2 regions of the Solidesulfovibrio magneticus RS-1 genome follow, and region 1 is predicted to be linked to the other one. Evidence: predicted binding sites of a transcription regulator. Region 1 holds the regulator's gene; the other holds the start of a gene.
The links. Region 1 encodes HrcA, which represses chaperone genes, less so after heat shock. Its sites were predicted from a motif close to TGTTAGCACTCNNNNNNNNNGAGTGCTAACA; they were not measured.
Positions count from the first base shown of each region.

Region 2: a site for HrcA is predicted at 3,954-3,984, ahead of groES (co-chaperone GroES). Genes of this name have one in related genera too.

Region 1 is NC_012796.1:1,932,912-1,940,089, forward strand. Features, by position in the region: gene DMR_RS08135 (penicillin-binding protein activator) at 1-131, opposite strand, end outside; gene dnaK (molecular chaperone DnaK) at 265-2,178, opposite strand; gene DMR_RS08145 (nucleotide exchange factor GrpE) at 2,300-2,830, opposite strand; gene hrcA (heat-inducible transcriptional repressor HrcA) at 2,904-3,941, opposite strand; gene DMR_RS08155 (hypothetical protein) at 4,272-4,634, opposite strand; gene DMR_RS08160 (FadR/GntR family transcriptional regulator) at 4,874-5,569, opposite strand; gene DMR_RS08165 (substrate-binding domain-containing protein) at 5,797-6,648, shown strand; gene DMR_RS08170 (4Fe-4S binding protein) at 6,641-7,178, shown strand, end outside.
Region 2 is NC_012796.1:294,038-301,215, forward strand. Features, by position in the region: gene DMR_RS01145 (cobyric acid synthase) at 1-217, opposite strand, end outside; gene DMR_RS01150 (cache domain-containing protein) at 218-1,291, opposite strand; gene DMR_RS01155 (YidH family protein) at 1,312-1,764, opposite strand; gene groL (chaperonin GroEL) at 1,930-3,570, opposite strand; gene groES (co-chaperone GroES) at 3,627-3,917, opposite strand; gene DMR_RS24180 (hypothetical protein) at 4,034-4,261, shown strand; gene DMR_RS01170 (NADH-quinone oxidoreductase subunit 5 family protein) at 4,368-6,287, shown strand; gene DMR_RS01175 (respiratory chain complex I subunit 1 family protein) at 6,287-7,135, shown strand; gene DMR_RS01180 (NADH-quinone oxidoreductase subunit B family protein) at 7,166-7,178, shown strand, end outside.

The DNA of each region.
Region 1 (7,178 bases):
GGCGCGGGAGCCGGCTGGGAGGAACCGAAAAAGCTCCCGGCGCAACCGGCGAGCGATGCGGCGAGGAAACAGGCGACAAGCCCGGCCACCAGGCGCGGGGCGAAGAAGCGATGCGTGGTCGTGACGTTCATTGGGCGAACCGGGGTTTGGCGGCCGGGCCGCCGTGGCGTGAGGGCACAAAAAAAGCCCGACCCGTCCGGGGACGGGTCAGGCTTTTCGATACGCGCAATGGCTGGCGAAGGCAAGCCCGCGCGGGGCCGGTCGTTATTTCACTTCGGTGTAGTCGGCGTCGACCACGTCGTCGTCGCCGCCGGCCTTGGCTCCCGGCTGTCCGCCGGCCGCGCCGGCCTGGGGACCGCCGGGCTGTCCGCCCTCTTCGGCCTTTTGCTGGTAGAGCTTTTCCGCCAGCTTGTGCGAGGCCTGGGACAGGTCGTCGGTGGCGCGCTTGATGGCGTCGGCGTCCTCGCCCTTGAGGGTTTCCTTGACGTTGTTGAGCTTGGCCTCGATCTCGCCCCGGGTCACGCCGTCGATCTTCTCGCCGAGTTCCGCCAGGGACTTCTCGGTGGTGTAGACCAGGGTGTCGGCCTGGTTGCGGATCTCAATGAGCGCCTGCTTCTTCTTGTCGTCCTCGGCGTGGGACTCGGCGTCCTTGATGAGCTTTTGGATGTCGGCTTCCGACAGGCCCGAGGAGGCCGTGATGCGGATGGACTGTTCCTTGCCGGTGCCGGTGTCCTTGGCCGAGACATTGACGATGCCGTTGGCGTCGATGTCGAAGGTGACCTCGATCTGGGGGATGCCGCGAGCCGCCGGCGGCAGGCCGGTGAGCTCGAAGCGTCCGAGGGTCATGTTGTCATTTGCCATGGGCCGCTCGCCCTGGAGCACGTGGATGGACACCGAGGGCTGGTTGTCGGCCGCCGTGGTGAACACCTGGCTCTTGCGGGTCGGGATGGTGGTGTTGCGCTCGATGAGCTTGGTAAAAACGCCGCCCAGGGTCTCGATGCCAAGCGACAGCGGGGTGACGTCGAGGAGCAGCACGTCTTTCACGTCGCCGGCCAGGATGCCGCCCTGGATGGCCGCGCCCATGGCCACGACCTCGTCGGGGTTGACCGAGCGGTTGGGCTCCTTGCCGAAGAACTCCTGCACGGTCTTGGAGACCAGGGGCATGCGGGTCATGCCGCCGACCAGCACGACTTCATCGATGTCCGAGGCCTTGAGGCCGGCGTCGGCCAGGGCCTTGCGGCAGGGCTCGACGGTGCGCTTGACCAGGTCATCGACCAGGGATTCGAGCTTGCCCCGGGTGATTTTCACCATCATGTGCTTGGGACCGGAGGCGTCGGCCGTGATGAATGGCAGGTTGACCTCGGTCTCCATGGCCGTGGACAGTTCTTTCTTGGCTTTTTCGCCGGCTTCCTTGAGACGCTGCAGGGCCATGCGGTCCTGGGACAGGTCGATGCCGTTCTCTTTCTTGAACTCGTCGACCAGATAGCTGATGACGCGATGGTCGAAGTCCTCGCCACCCAGGAAGGTGTCGCCGTTGGTGGCGCGCACTTCGACGACGTTGTCGCCGACTTCGAGGATGGAGATGTCAAACGTGCCGCCGCCAAGGTCGAAGACCGCGATCTTCTCGTTGGCCTTTTTGTCGAAACCGTAGGCCAGGGACGCGGCCGTGGGCTCGTTGATGATGCGCTTGACCTCAAGGCCGGCGATGCGGCCGGCGTCTTTGGTGGCCTGGCGCTGGGCGTCGTTGAAGTAGGCCGGCACGGTGATGACGGCTTCGGTGACGGGCTCGCCGAGATAGGCCTCGGCGTCCTTTTTGAGCTTGCCGAGGATGATGGCCGAGATCTCGGCCGGGCTGTACTTCTTGCCCTCGACCTCGACATAGGCGTCGCCGCCCTGGCCCTCGACGATCTTGTAGGGGCAGTGCTCCAGCCAATGCTTGACCTCGGGGGCGTCGTAACGGCGACCCATGAGGCGCTTGATGGCGAAGATGGTGCGCTCGGGATTGGTCACGGCCTGGCGTTTGGCGATCTCGCCGACCAGCCGCTCCTTGGTAAAGGCCACGATGGACGGGGTGGTGCGTCCGCCTTCGGGGTTGGTGACGCACTTCGGGTCCTTGCCCTCCATGACATAAACGCAGGAGTTGGTGGTCCCGAGGTCGATCCCGATGATTTTACCCATATCAGCCTTTCCTCCTTATCATTGCCTGTATGTGCTTGTGCCTTGCGGCGCGGTATTTCTCGAACGAGAGCTATATAAGCCCCGTTTTCGGCGAGTAAAGGGGCAGCCGCGAAAAAACGATTTATTGCGCCTTGTTGACCATGACCTTGGCCGGGCGCAGCAGTCGGCCGCGCAGCAGATAGCCGCGCTGGACCACCTGGGCCACGGCGTCTTCGGCCAGACCGGCCACGCTGGCCACGCCGATGGCCTCGTGGGTCTCGGGATCGAAGGCTTCGCCGACCGCGCCGAATTCCGTGACGCCGTGGCGGGCCAGGATGTCGATGAAGGCCTTGCGGGTCATGTCCACGCCGACGACAAAGTCCTTGCAGGCTTCGTTGCCGCGTCCGTGGGCCAGGGCCAGGTCGAGATGGTCAAGCACCGGAATCAGTTCCGAGACCAGGCTTTCGGTGGCGTATTTCTGGAAATCTTCCTTTTCCTTGATGAGCCGCTTCTTGAGATTTTCCGTTTCGGCCAGGGCGCGCAGGCGCTTGTCGGCTTCGGCGGCAATTTCGGCGCGCAGGCGTTCGATGGTGTCCTCCGGGGTGGCCGGGGTTTCCTCGGCCGGGGTTTCGGGGGCGGTTTCGGCGTCTGGCAGTTTTTCCTCAGGGACCATGATTCCTCCACAACAAACGTTTGGGCGCGACGAAAAGCCCAGGCAGGCCCGGGCGGTCGCGGACGAGTCGAGGCTAATAGTGCCGATCGAGCAACCGGGTGAGCGCCCCGGCGGTGTAGTTCACCACCGGAACGAGCCGGGCGTAATCCATGCGCAGGGGGCCGATGAGGCCGATGGCGCCCTGGGCGCGCGATCCCGACCCATACGGGGCGGTGATGACGCCAAGATCGGCCAGGGCGGCCTGGTCCGACTCATCGCCGAGTATGATGACCGTTTTAAGCTCGTTTACGGTTTTGTCCAGAAGGTCGAGCAGAATCGTGCGCTCTTCCAGGACGCGCATAAGCTCGCGCATGTGTTCGGCGTCGGTGAATTCGGGCTGGGCCAGCATGTTGGGCGTGCCGTCGACGATGACTTCGCTGGCTGGGGCGCGCTCCTGCTCAAAGGCCGAGCGGGCCATGGTCAGGGCGCGCAGACACAGGGCGTTGAGCGAACGCCGGGCCTCGTCCATCTCGCGCACGATGCTGGCCCGGACTTCGGCCAGGGTTCGGTCGGTGAAAAGATGGTTCAGGTAATTGGCGCACACGACCAGATCGTCGCCGGTGACGTCCGGGGTGGTCTCGATGACGCGCTTGCGCACAAGACCGCCCTGGAGCACCAGGATGACCATGACCAGGCCGGGGTTGAGCAGGGAAAAGTCGATGCGCTTGAAGCGCGCGCCGGCCGGATTGGGGGCGATGACCACCGACACCTGGAGCGACAGGCCAGACAGCAGCCGCGAGGTCTGGCGCAGCACGTCGTCGATCTCCAGGCCGGCCAAGGTGAGGTTGTCGCGGATGCGGCGCATCTGGTCTTCGCCCAGGGGGGCCACCTGCATGACCTGGTCGAGATAGAGCCGAAAGGCCTTGGCCGTGGGCACGCGGCCGGCCGAGGTGTGGGGCTGCTCCAGGTAGCCGGCCTCGGTGAGGTCGGCCATGATGTTGCGGATGGAGGCGGCGGAAAGGCCCAGCGAACTGCGCTTGGACACGATGCGGGAACCCACGGGCGCGGCCGAAGCGACATAGGCTTCGATGATGGTGGTCAGAACTTCCCGTTCGCGTTCGGCAAGAGGCATGGCGTGTCCCCGTTTGGCACTCGTGGCTTTCGAGTGCCAAACGGGTAACAACCGAATGGTCCGGTGTCAAGGGAGAGGCCGGAAAATGCCCGGCATCATGCAGGAATCACGAGTATTTTGCGTTTGGAAAGGGGCGGGCGAAAGCGCTTCCCCCAAAGGGGGCCGGCGCGCCGCGGCTTGCGCGCCGGCCGCCGCCCCGTGGGCGGGGCGGCATTGGAGCCGAGAGATATGGTCAGACAGCGGCAGTCCCGCTTCCTGGCCCCGTTACGGCTGGGTGTGGTCCCAGACCGGCCGTGGGCGCCTCGAAGGGATCGGCGTGGGCCGGCCGGCTCAGTCCTGGCCGGGGAGTAAGCCCGAAGGGCCGGGGCCCAGGTCGGTCGGGGCCGGGCGCAGATCGGCTTCCAGGGCGGCCCACAGGGCCACATGGGCCTGCCGAGCGGCTTCGTCCGAAGGCCGGGAATCGTGCATGAGGGCCGAGGACTGCACCATGCCGCGCAGTTCGCGGAAGCCTTGGCGAGCGGCCACCACGGCCGAGGCGGCCGGCGACACCTGGGGCAGAAGTTGGCCCAGGCCGGACAGGGACATCTTGGATTCACGGGCCTCGTGGCGGCTGGGCGAGGCGTCGGCCAGCACGGCGCAGTAGCCGATGCAGGCCGACAGGGTCACGGCGACGACGGAACGGGAAAGGCGCATGGATGCTCCAATTTGGCCGGCGTTGCGACTGCCGGCGCTACTAAGTCATATCATCTGATGTTTATGTTGTCACGCTCTCGGCCAAGGAGGGCCGTCCCGGGACGGCGAAGCGACAGCTCCATCATATCATCTGCTGTTTTGCGGCGGGCTACTCCAGACAGGCGACTGCCGCCGCGCACAAGCTGATCTGCTGTCTTATCATCTGATGTTTGTCAACAGCAAAAAAAAGAGCCTCCTGGCTATTCTCCCAAGGCCTTGATGTCGCTGGTGAAGTGGTCGAGGCCTTCCATGGCGAACCGGGCCGCTTCCGGGCCGTCCTGGCGGGTGATGGCGTCGAGGAGGCCGTTGTGGATGTGGTCCTGGTAGCGGTTGACGCCGACATCAGCGATGAGATGGTCGAGAAAATCCTGAAATACCATGCAGAAGCTGCGGTACAGGTCGGCCAGCAGGCTGTTGCCGCTGGCGGCGGCCACGGCGGAGTGGAAAGCGACGTCGGCGGCCACGTAGCCATGGGTGTCGCCGGCGGCCACGGCGGCTTTCTTGCGGGCCAGGCAATCGCGCATGGTTTCCAGATCGGCCTCGGTGCGGTTGCCGGCGGCCAGGCGGGCGGTTTCCACCTCGATGATGCGGCGCACCTCGCGGATCTCCACGGCCGTGGCCCGGCGCAGGCGGTATTCCAGGGGTTCCTGGCCGGACGCGCCGCTGAGGACATAGGTGCCGTCGCCCTGGCGCACTTCCAGCAGGCCGGCGCTGACCAGCACGCGGATGGCTTCGCGCACGGTGGAGCGTCCGACCCCGAGTTGGGCCATGAGCGTCGGTTCGGTGGGGATCTTGGTGCCCGGCGCGAAAATGCCCAGCGAGATCTTTTCCTGGATCTGCTGGATGACGAGGTCGCACAGTTTGCGCGAACGGACCGGGCTCAGGCGGGCGGGCATCGTCTGATGATCTCCTCAAAGTCTTGAGCGTCTCTAGTGCCGGCCTGGGGCCATGTCAAGGGGGCTTCCCGGGTTTGCGCGCAAAGACCACCCTTTGGCAAGCCAAAATCGGGCCTTCCGATGGATTTTTCGGCCTGCCATCGGAAGCATGTATTGGATTTGGCGCGGTGGCGCGGGTAGGAAGCAGGGTTCACGACAACAGCAGTGTATTTTGCCGGGAGGGATGCATGGAAAAGGAAACTGGCGCGTCGCGCCGGCGGTTTTTGCAATTGGCCGCGGCCTCGGCCGGGACGGCGCTCCTGGGAGCGCGGCCGGCGGCCGCTTCGGGCCCGGGCGAGGTGTTGCAGGTCTGGTCCTGCGGCGGGCTGGCCGAGGCCATGATGCCGGCCAACGCCGCCTTCGAGGCGGCGCGCGGGGCCACGGTCGTCTATACCGGAGCCTTTGCCGCCGCCCTGGGCAAGTCGCTTCTGGGATCGGCCACCACCGACGTCTTCGCCGGCCGGGTTCTCGATCTGGCCAAGAAATTGCGGGCCGAGGGCAAGATGGCCTGGTTCAAGCCCTTGTGCTTCACCCAATACGTGCTGGTCACGCCCAAGGGCAATCCGGCCGGCATCGCCAGCGTGGCCGACCTGGCCCGGTCCGGCGTCAAGGTGGTACTGGCCCCGGAGGCCTCGCCGCCTGGCGGCGCGGCGGCGTTTAAAATCCTGGAAAAGGCCGGCGTTCTGGAAGCGGCCAAGAAAAACGCCGTTGTCATGGGCAGTTGCGTCCAGCGCACCATGGACGACGTCATTGCCGGCCGGGGCGATGTCTCGGTGGTGGAACTGCGGCTTACCCGCCTGCCGGCCTTCGCCGGGCGGGTGGACATCGTGCCCATCGACGAGAAGCTCTTCCCCCCGCCGCCCATGACTTTCACCGTGGGCGTCATGCAAAGCGCCAAAAACCGGGAACTGGCCGAGGCCTATGCCGGCTATCTCGTTTCGCCCGAGGGCCAAGCCCATTTCGAGCGCATGGGCTTCGTGCCGGCCGTGTCGGACAAGGGCCGCGAACTGGTGGAAAAATACGGAGTGCGGGATGTCTGAGAGCCTGGCGGCCAAGGCCGCCCCGAAAACGCGGCTGAAGGTCTGGCGTAGGGCGACCCAGGTCCTTGGCGCGGCCGTCCTTGGGCAGTGGAGTCTCTATGGCATCCTGCGTTGTCCCTTCGTCGTACCCTACGTGAGCTGCCAGAACTGCCCGGTCATCACCTGCCACGGCCGGCTGTTGCCCATGTACTGGGGCTTTTGGCTCGCCCTGCCGGCCAGCCTGCTCCTTTTTGGCCGGGCCTTTTGCGGCTGGGCTTGCCCGGGGGGGCTGGCCGTGTCCCTGGCCGGCCAGCTCGCCCCCTTCGGCCGGGCCGTCGTTGGCCGCATGTCCCGGTTGTTCCGGTGGACCGCGACGGGCAAGTACCTGGCCCTGGCCGGCTGCCTCTACGTCTACTACGCCCTGGGCCAGCCCCGGGTGGACGTGCCCATCCGGGTGGGAGCCTTTTTCCAGGCCGCCGCCCTGACCTTCGAGCACGCCATGCCGTTGTGGCTGTGGCGCACCGGCGCGGTGCTGGGGTTTTTCGTCCTGG
Region 2 (7,178 bases), 1.6 Mb from region 1:
CGTAGCGGGCCGAGGCGGCCTCAAGGAGCGCGGTGCAGTCCGGGTCCGGGTAGTGGACGAGGTCGGCGACGGCGGCGCTTAAGACGTCGCGCAGCCAGGGCGGCGGCCCCAGCGGATTGATGCTGGCCGAGGCGTCGAGGATTTCGGATGGGTCGCGTCCGGCCTCGGCGGCCAGGGCGCGCAGATTGCCGCCGTGGGGAAAAGCTTTTTCTTTCAATTAATTGACTGCTTTTTGCGGCATCACCAGCACGAGATGCCAGCCCGTGGCGCGAAGGCGCGCCGCCAGCACCATGTCCTTGCCCGAGACAAAGGCCATGGGCCACTTCTTTTCTGTTTCGGCCCGTTCGATGACGGCCTCGCCGATGGCGTTCAGGCCGTCGTCGGGCGAGTCCTCGGCCTTTTCCAGGCCCATGGCGGCCAGCCCCCGGTCGGCCCGGAAATAGACCACGGCCTCCTCGGCCTTGGCGTTTATGGCGTCGATGGCGGCGGCGAGCCGGGGGTCGCTGACGGCGATGGCCTTGCCGCGCCGGTTCATCAGAAAGGCCCGCGCGCCGGGGATGGCGGCCAGATCGGCCATGACCCGGCCGGAGAGCTGGCTGATGGTGACGTCTCGCGACGACACGGCGAGTAGCGTCTCGCCGTCGTAGACCGGGCAGGACACCGTGACCATCATGCCGTCGCCGGCCAGATCGAGGTAGGGCGACTGCCAGCCGCAGGCCTTGGCCGCGAAATCGGCGGCGGTGTAAAAGTCCTTGTCCGTGGGCTTATAATTGTTGACGGCCTCCACCAGGGGCAGGGTGGGGTAGATGGCGAATCCCTGGTCCGGGGTGGTCAGGTAGACCCAGGAGTAGGGCAGCGCGCCGTAGCCGGCGGCCATGGCCGGGGCGAGGCTGCCCAGGGCGGCCAGCTCCCGGAAGAGATTGTCGGAGAAGTTTTCGCCGTCGTAGAAATAGAGGGACTGGCAGGGGGCCTTGGCGGCCGGGTCCGGGCCGCAGGGGCCTTGGAGGTCGCGGAAAGCGACCGTGCCGTCCTTGACGGCGTAGCTTTGCAGCAGCCGGCCACGGTCCTCGGGGACCATGGCCGGGGTGGCCCGGAAGAGTTCCTTGTAGGCCGCGCCAAGGCTTTTGGCGCTTTGCTCCACGGCGGCAAGCGCATCGTCGAGGCGGCCGGCGGCGCTGGCGGCCAGGGCCAGGGCGAACTTCGGCGGCGCGGCCTGGGCGGCTGGGGCGTTGGCCGGGCACAGCAGGCAGCAGGCGAGGATGATTCCGAAAGCGGCGGTCGCGAAACGCATGGCGGCTGCCTCCTTGGCGGTCACTGCATGATGAGATGCCAGAACACGGAAAAAAGCCCAAGGATCATGCCGACCACGGCCACGGTGAAGACGATGTCCGGGATCGGCGAAAAGGTCTTGGCGCCGGTGTTGATGCAGCGTCGGATGTACCAGAAGCGCCACACGGCCACAACCATGACCAAAACACCCACGCCGAAGGTGGACAGCGTCACGGTCTCGGTGTGCAGGTGCTTGTGGGCCATGCCCTCGAACATGGGCACGTTTTGCAGCTGGCGGATGAAGAAGTCGAAGCGCTCGATGACGAAGCTGAAGCCAAAAAGTGCCAGTCCCGTGCGGCACCAGGCCAGAAACGTGCGTTCGTTGGCCAGGTGGTTGCGCTGCCAGGCCAGGAGCACCTGGGGGTTGGTGAGGTCGTAGGGCCGGGCGTCCGGGGCGGCGGAAGCGGCCGGTTGCGGGGCAGGGGCGTCGGTCATGGGGCCTCCGATGTCGGCGTGAATCTAGACCAGCCGGGGACGGGGGGCAAGGCGCGGGAGGGCGGCAGGCTGGCGACGGTGAAACGGCCTCTGGTCGTCGCAAAAAAAACGGGGGCCGCGCCAGCGCGCGGCCCCCGTGACGGTAACGTGGAGGAAACGGGTCGGCTAGTACATGCCGCCCATGCCGCCCATGCCGCCGCCGGGCATCGGGGGCATGTCCTTTTTCGGCTCGGGCTTCTCGGCGATGGCCGCCTCGGTGGTCAGGAGCAGGCCGGCCACGGAGGAGGAGTTCTGCAGGGCGATGCGGGTGACCTTTTTGGGGTCGATGACACCGGCCTTGATCAGGTCTTCGTATTCGCCGGTGGCGGCGTTGAAGCCGAAGCCGTCCTTGCCGTCGCGCACTTTGGCCACGACGATGGAGCCTTCGAAGCCGGCGTTGCCGGAGATCTGGCGCAGGGGCTCTTCGATGGCGCGGCGCACGATCTCGATGCCGGACTGCTCGTCGTCGTCCACGGCCTTGATGCCGGTCAGGCTCTTGACGCAGCGCACGAGAGCGACGCCGCCGCCAGGAACGATGCCTTCCTCAACGGCCGCGCGGGTGGCGTTGAGGGCGTCCTCGACGCGGGCTTTCTTTTCCTTCATCTCGGTCTCGGTGGCCGCGCCGACATTGATGACGGCCACGCCGCCGACGATCTTGGCCAGACGCTCCTGCAGCTTTTCCTTGTCGTAGCTGGAGGTGGTCTCTTCGATCTGGGCGCGGATCTGCTTGACCCGGGCCTTGATCTTGTCGCCGTCGCCAGCGCCGTCAACGATGGTGGAATTTTCCTTGTCCACGATGACGCGCTTGGCCTTGCCGAGGTCGGCCAGGGTCATGTTCTCGAGCTTGATGCCCAGGTCTTCGGACACGCACTGGCCGCCGGTCAGGGTGGCGATGTCCTCGAGCATGGCCTTGCGGCGGTCGCCGAAGCCCGGGGCCTTGACGGCGCAAACCTGCAGGGTGCCGCGCAGCTTGTTGACGACCAGGGTGGCCAGGGCCTCGCCCTCGATGTCTTCAGCCACGATCAGCAGCGGGCGGCTCATCTTGGCAACCTGCTCCAGGACGGGCAGCAGATCCTTCATGGCGGTGATCTTCTTCTCGTTAATCAGGATCAGCGGCTCGTCGAGCTCGCACACCATGCGCTCGGGATCGGTGATGAAATAGGGGGAGAGGTAGCCGCGGTCGAACTGCATGCCCTCGACGACGTCAAGGGTGGTTTCCATGCCCTTGGCTTCCTCGACGGTGATGACGCCTTCCTTGCCGACCTTGTTCATGGCTTCGGCGATGATGTTGCCGATGGTGGCGTCGGAGTTGGCGGAAATGGTGCCGACCTGGGCGATCTCTTTCTGGTCGCGGGTGGGCTTGGCCAGGGTCTCCAGCTCAGCCACGACCGAGGCCACGGCCTTGTCGATGCCGCGCTTGATGGCCATGGGGTTGCGGCCGGCGGCCACGAGCTTGACGCCTTCGGTGAAGATGGCCTGGGCCAGGATGGTGGCGGTGGTGGTGCCGTCGCCAGCGATGTCGGAGGTCTTGGAAGCGACTTCCTTGACCATCTGGGCACCCATGTTCTCGAACTTGTCTTCCAGTTCGATCTCCTTGGCCACGGTCACGCCGTCCTTGGTGATGATCGGGGAACCGAAGGACTTCTCGATGACGACGTTGCGGCCCTTGGGTCCAAGGGTGACCTTCACGGCGTTGGCCAGCTTGTCGACGCCTCTTTTCAGCTTCTCGCGGGCTTTGGAATCAAAAAGAATTTCTTTGGCAGCCATGTATGTTCTCCTTGCGCTAGAATACGGAATGGTTGGAGCGAAAAAGGCGCGAAGCCCTAGGCTTCGATGACGGCCAGGATGTCGTCCTCGCGCATGACGAGGAAGTCTTCGTCATCGACCTTGATCTCGGTGCCGGCGTACTTGTTGAACAGCACGAGGTCGCCCTTTTCGACATGCATCTTCAGGTGCTTGCCGTCTTCGGCCAGCTTGCCCGGACCCACGGCGATGACTTCGCCCTTCATGGGCTTTTCCTTGGCCGAGTCAGGGATGATGATGCCGCCCTTGGTGACTTCTTCCTGTTCGAGACGCTTAACCAGCACGCGATCGCCTAAGGGTTTGAGCTTCATACAATAACCTCCATGGTTTTTGGCGGATGGATTGGCTGCTGGCACTCGCTTGCGGCGAGTGCCAGCGCCGGCGGGAAACTATCTAAACACATTGGCGTGAAAGGCAAGAGGTCGGCGTGAAAAAAGTTTGGCGGGCCGGAAGATTTTGTTTTCGAAATAAGTCGCTTGTATATTTGATGATTTTTGTAAAAAACGGGCAGATGGCAGATGGTCTGCTGTTTCAGGAGGGCTTTTGGGCAGGTTTTGGGACGCAAGATACCCTTGTGAAAGGAATCACGCTGTTGCGGCGGATGGCATTTTCCAGTAAACCGCATAAACTTGACGCTCTCTCCACAGGGGCCTAGAACCATCCAATAGCAGGCGGCCGCGGTGCTAGCGGATAGTTTTGCCTCGCGGCGGAGGCGGAGCGTGTGTCCCAGGCGGTCCCCTAACCTTTTTATCGAGGTGCCTATGCTCGACACGCTGGTCTTTGTGACGGTGCTGCTGCCATTTTTGGTCGCAGCCGTGTTGCTCGTTTTGCGAGAGCAAAATGTGCGCAAGGTCATCCTGGTCGCCACGGCGGGAGTACTCATACTCGCGTCGTTGGCCATGCTTCGGGGCGGCGCGTTCATCATGTCGCCGGCGCCACTATGGGGTTCACTGGTCACCCTTGGTGACTTCCTGATCCTCGCCGTGGTGTTGCTGGTCGGCTTGAAACGCAAAAACCAGATCATCGTATGGCTCACCGTGGCCCAGATCGTCGGACTTATTTGGTTCGACTTCTTCATGATCCAGGACCACGGCGCGACGCCGGCCTTTTTCGCGGACGACCTCAGCCTCGTCATGGTGCTGGTGGTGTCCATCGTCGGTTCCCTCATCGCCGTGTACGGCATCGGCTACATGAAGGAACACGAGGAACATCTGCATCTGACCACGTCGAAACAGCCTCAGTTCTTTTTCTTCATCGTCCTGTTCCTGGGCGCCATGAACGGCCTCGTTTTGGCCAACAACATGCTGTGGATGTACTTCTTCTGGGAATGCACCACGCTGTGTTCGTTCATGCTCATCGGCCATGACGACACCGAGATCGCCCGCAAGAACGCGGAACGCGCCCTGTGGATGAACGTGCTCGGCGGCACGGCCTTCCTGTTTGGCGTCATGCTCCTGTACAAGGTCACCGGCACCCTGTCGCTCCAGGAGATCCTGGCTCGCGGACCGGAATTCGCCGTGGCCGGCGGGGCCATCCTCGTGCCCATGTTCCTGCTGGTCTTCGCCGGCATGACCAAGGCCGCCCAGGCCCCGTTCCAGAGCTGGCTCACCGGGGCCATGGTGGCTCCCACCCCGGTTTCGGCCTTGCTCCACTCCTCGACCATGGTCAAGGCCGGCGTCTACATCATCGTGCGCCTGGCCCCGATCTACGCCGGCACCTACTTCAGCAACTTCGTGGCCCTGTTCGGGGGCTTCGTGTTTTTGGCCACGGCCTGCCTGGCCGCCGGCCAGTCCAACGGCAAGAAGATCCTGGCCTACTCCACCATCTCCAACCTGGCGCTCATTATTGCCTGCGCCGGCATCAACACCCCGGCCGCCATCACCGCGGCCATCCTGCTGATCCTGTTCCACGCCATCTCCAAGGCGCTCATGTTCCTGTGCGTCGGGGCCATCGAGCAGAAGATCGGCTCCCGCGACATCGAGGACATGCGCGGCCTGTTCGCCCGCATGCCCCGCACGGCCCTGGTCGCCGTCATCGGCATCCTGACCATGATGCTGCCGCCTTTCGGCATGCTCATGGCCAAGTGGATGGCCATCGAGTCGGCCCACGGCCAGTTCCTGCTCATGATCATGCTGGCCCTGGGTTCGGGCGTCACCGTGCTCTTCTGGTGCCGCTGGGCCGGCCTCATGCTGGCCACGCCCTTTGCCAAGGCCGCTCCCGAAGCCCAGGACAGCACCATCCGGGGACCGCTCTACCTCCTGGCCGGCCTGGCCGTGGTGTTGAGCTTCTTCTCGCCCCTGGTCTACAACGGCCTGGTCGCTCCCGTGGTGGCCATGTACTATAAGACCGCGCCGTACGTGCTGCGATTCGGCAACTTTGAATCGTCCACCGGCGTCTTCCTGGTTTATCCGCTGTTTATCCTGCTTGGCCTGGGCTTTTTCTTCGCCCTGCGCCAGACCCGCAAGATCACGGCCGCCCAGGCGGTTGGCCCCTACATGTGCGGCGAGCAGACCGCCGTTGACGGCAAGCCCGGCTTCCTTGGCCCCCTCGGCCAGAACGTCACGGCCGTGTCCGGCAACTACTACCTGGAACAGTTCTTTGGAGAGGCCATGCTCTCCAAGTGGATCAACGTCATCGCCCTGGCCGTGCTGGTGATCATGCTCTTTGGAGGCGCCCTGTGATGACCAAAATCCTTCTCGCCGTCCTGGCCCTGGTCGCGGCCCCGATTCTCGGCGCGCTCATTACCGGCGTGGACCGCCGCATCACCGCCTGGCTGCAGTCCCGCTACGGCCCGCCGATCCTCCAGCCGCTCTACGACGTGCTCAAGCTCCTGGGCAAACAGCCCATGCTCGTCAACACCTGGCAGGCCCTTTGCGCCTACGTTTACCTCGTCGGCGCGGCCCTGTCCGTGGTGTTGCTCTTTACCGGCTCCGATCTGCTGCTCATCTTCTTCGTGCTGACCATCGGCGCGGTCTTCCTGGTCATGGGCGCCCTGGCCTCGCCGTCGCCCTACAGCCAGATCGGCGGCCAGCGCGAGTTGCTCCAGATGCTGGCCTACGAGCCGCTTTTGATCCTCGTGTTTGCCTCCATCGCCATGGTGACCGGTAGCTTCAAGGTCAGCGCGGTCTTTGAACTCAGCCGGCCCATGCTCTATGACCTGCCGCTGATGTTCATTGTCCTTGGCTACGCGCTCACCATCAAGCTGCGCAAATCGCCCTTTGACATCTCGGCCAGCGCCCACGCCCACCAGGAACTGGTGCGCGGCGTCTACACCGAGTACTCCGGGCCCTACCTGGCCATGATCGAGATCGCCCACTGGTACGAGGTGATCCTGGTCCTTGGCATCTGCGCGTTGTTCTGGTCCACCAGCTTTGTCGGCATGATCGTGCTCGTGGCCCTGACCTACATGGCCGAAATCATCGTGGACAACGTCACGGCGCGCCTCACCTGGCGGGTCATGCTCAAGTCCGCCGTCGGCATGGGGCTGGTCCTCACCGTGGTCAACTTGCTGTGGCTCTATGCCCAATAACCACCGAGAAGCCAAAAGAGAGAGCACGCCATGTTAGGCAATC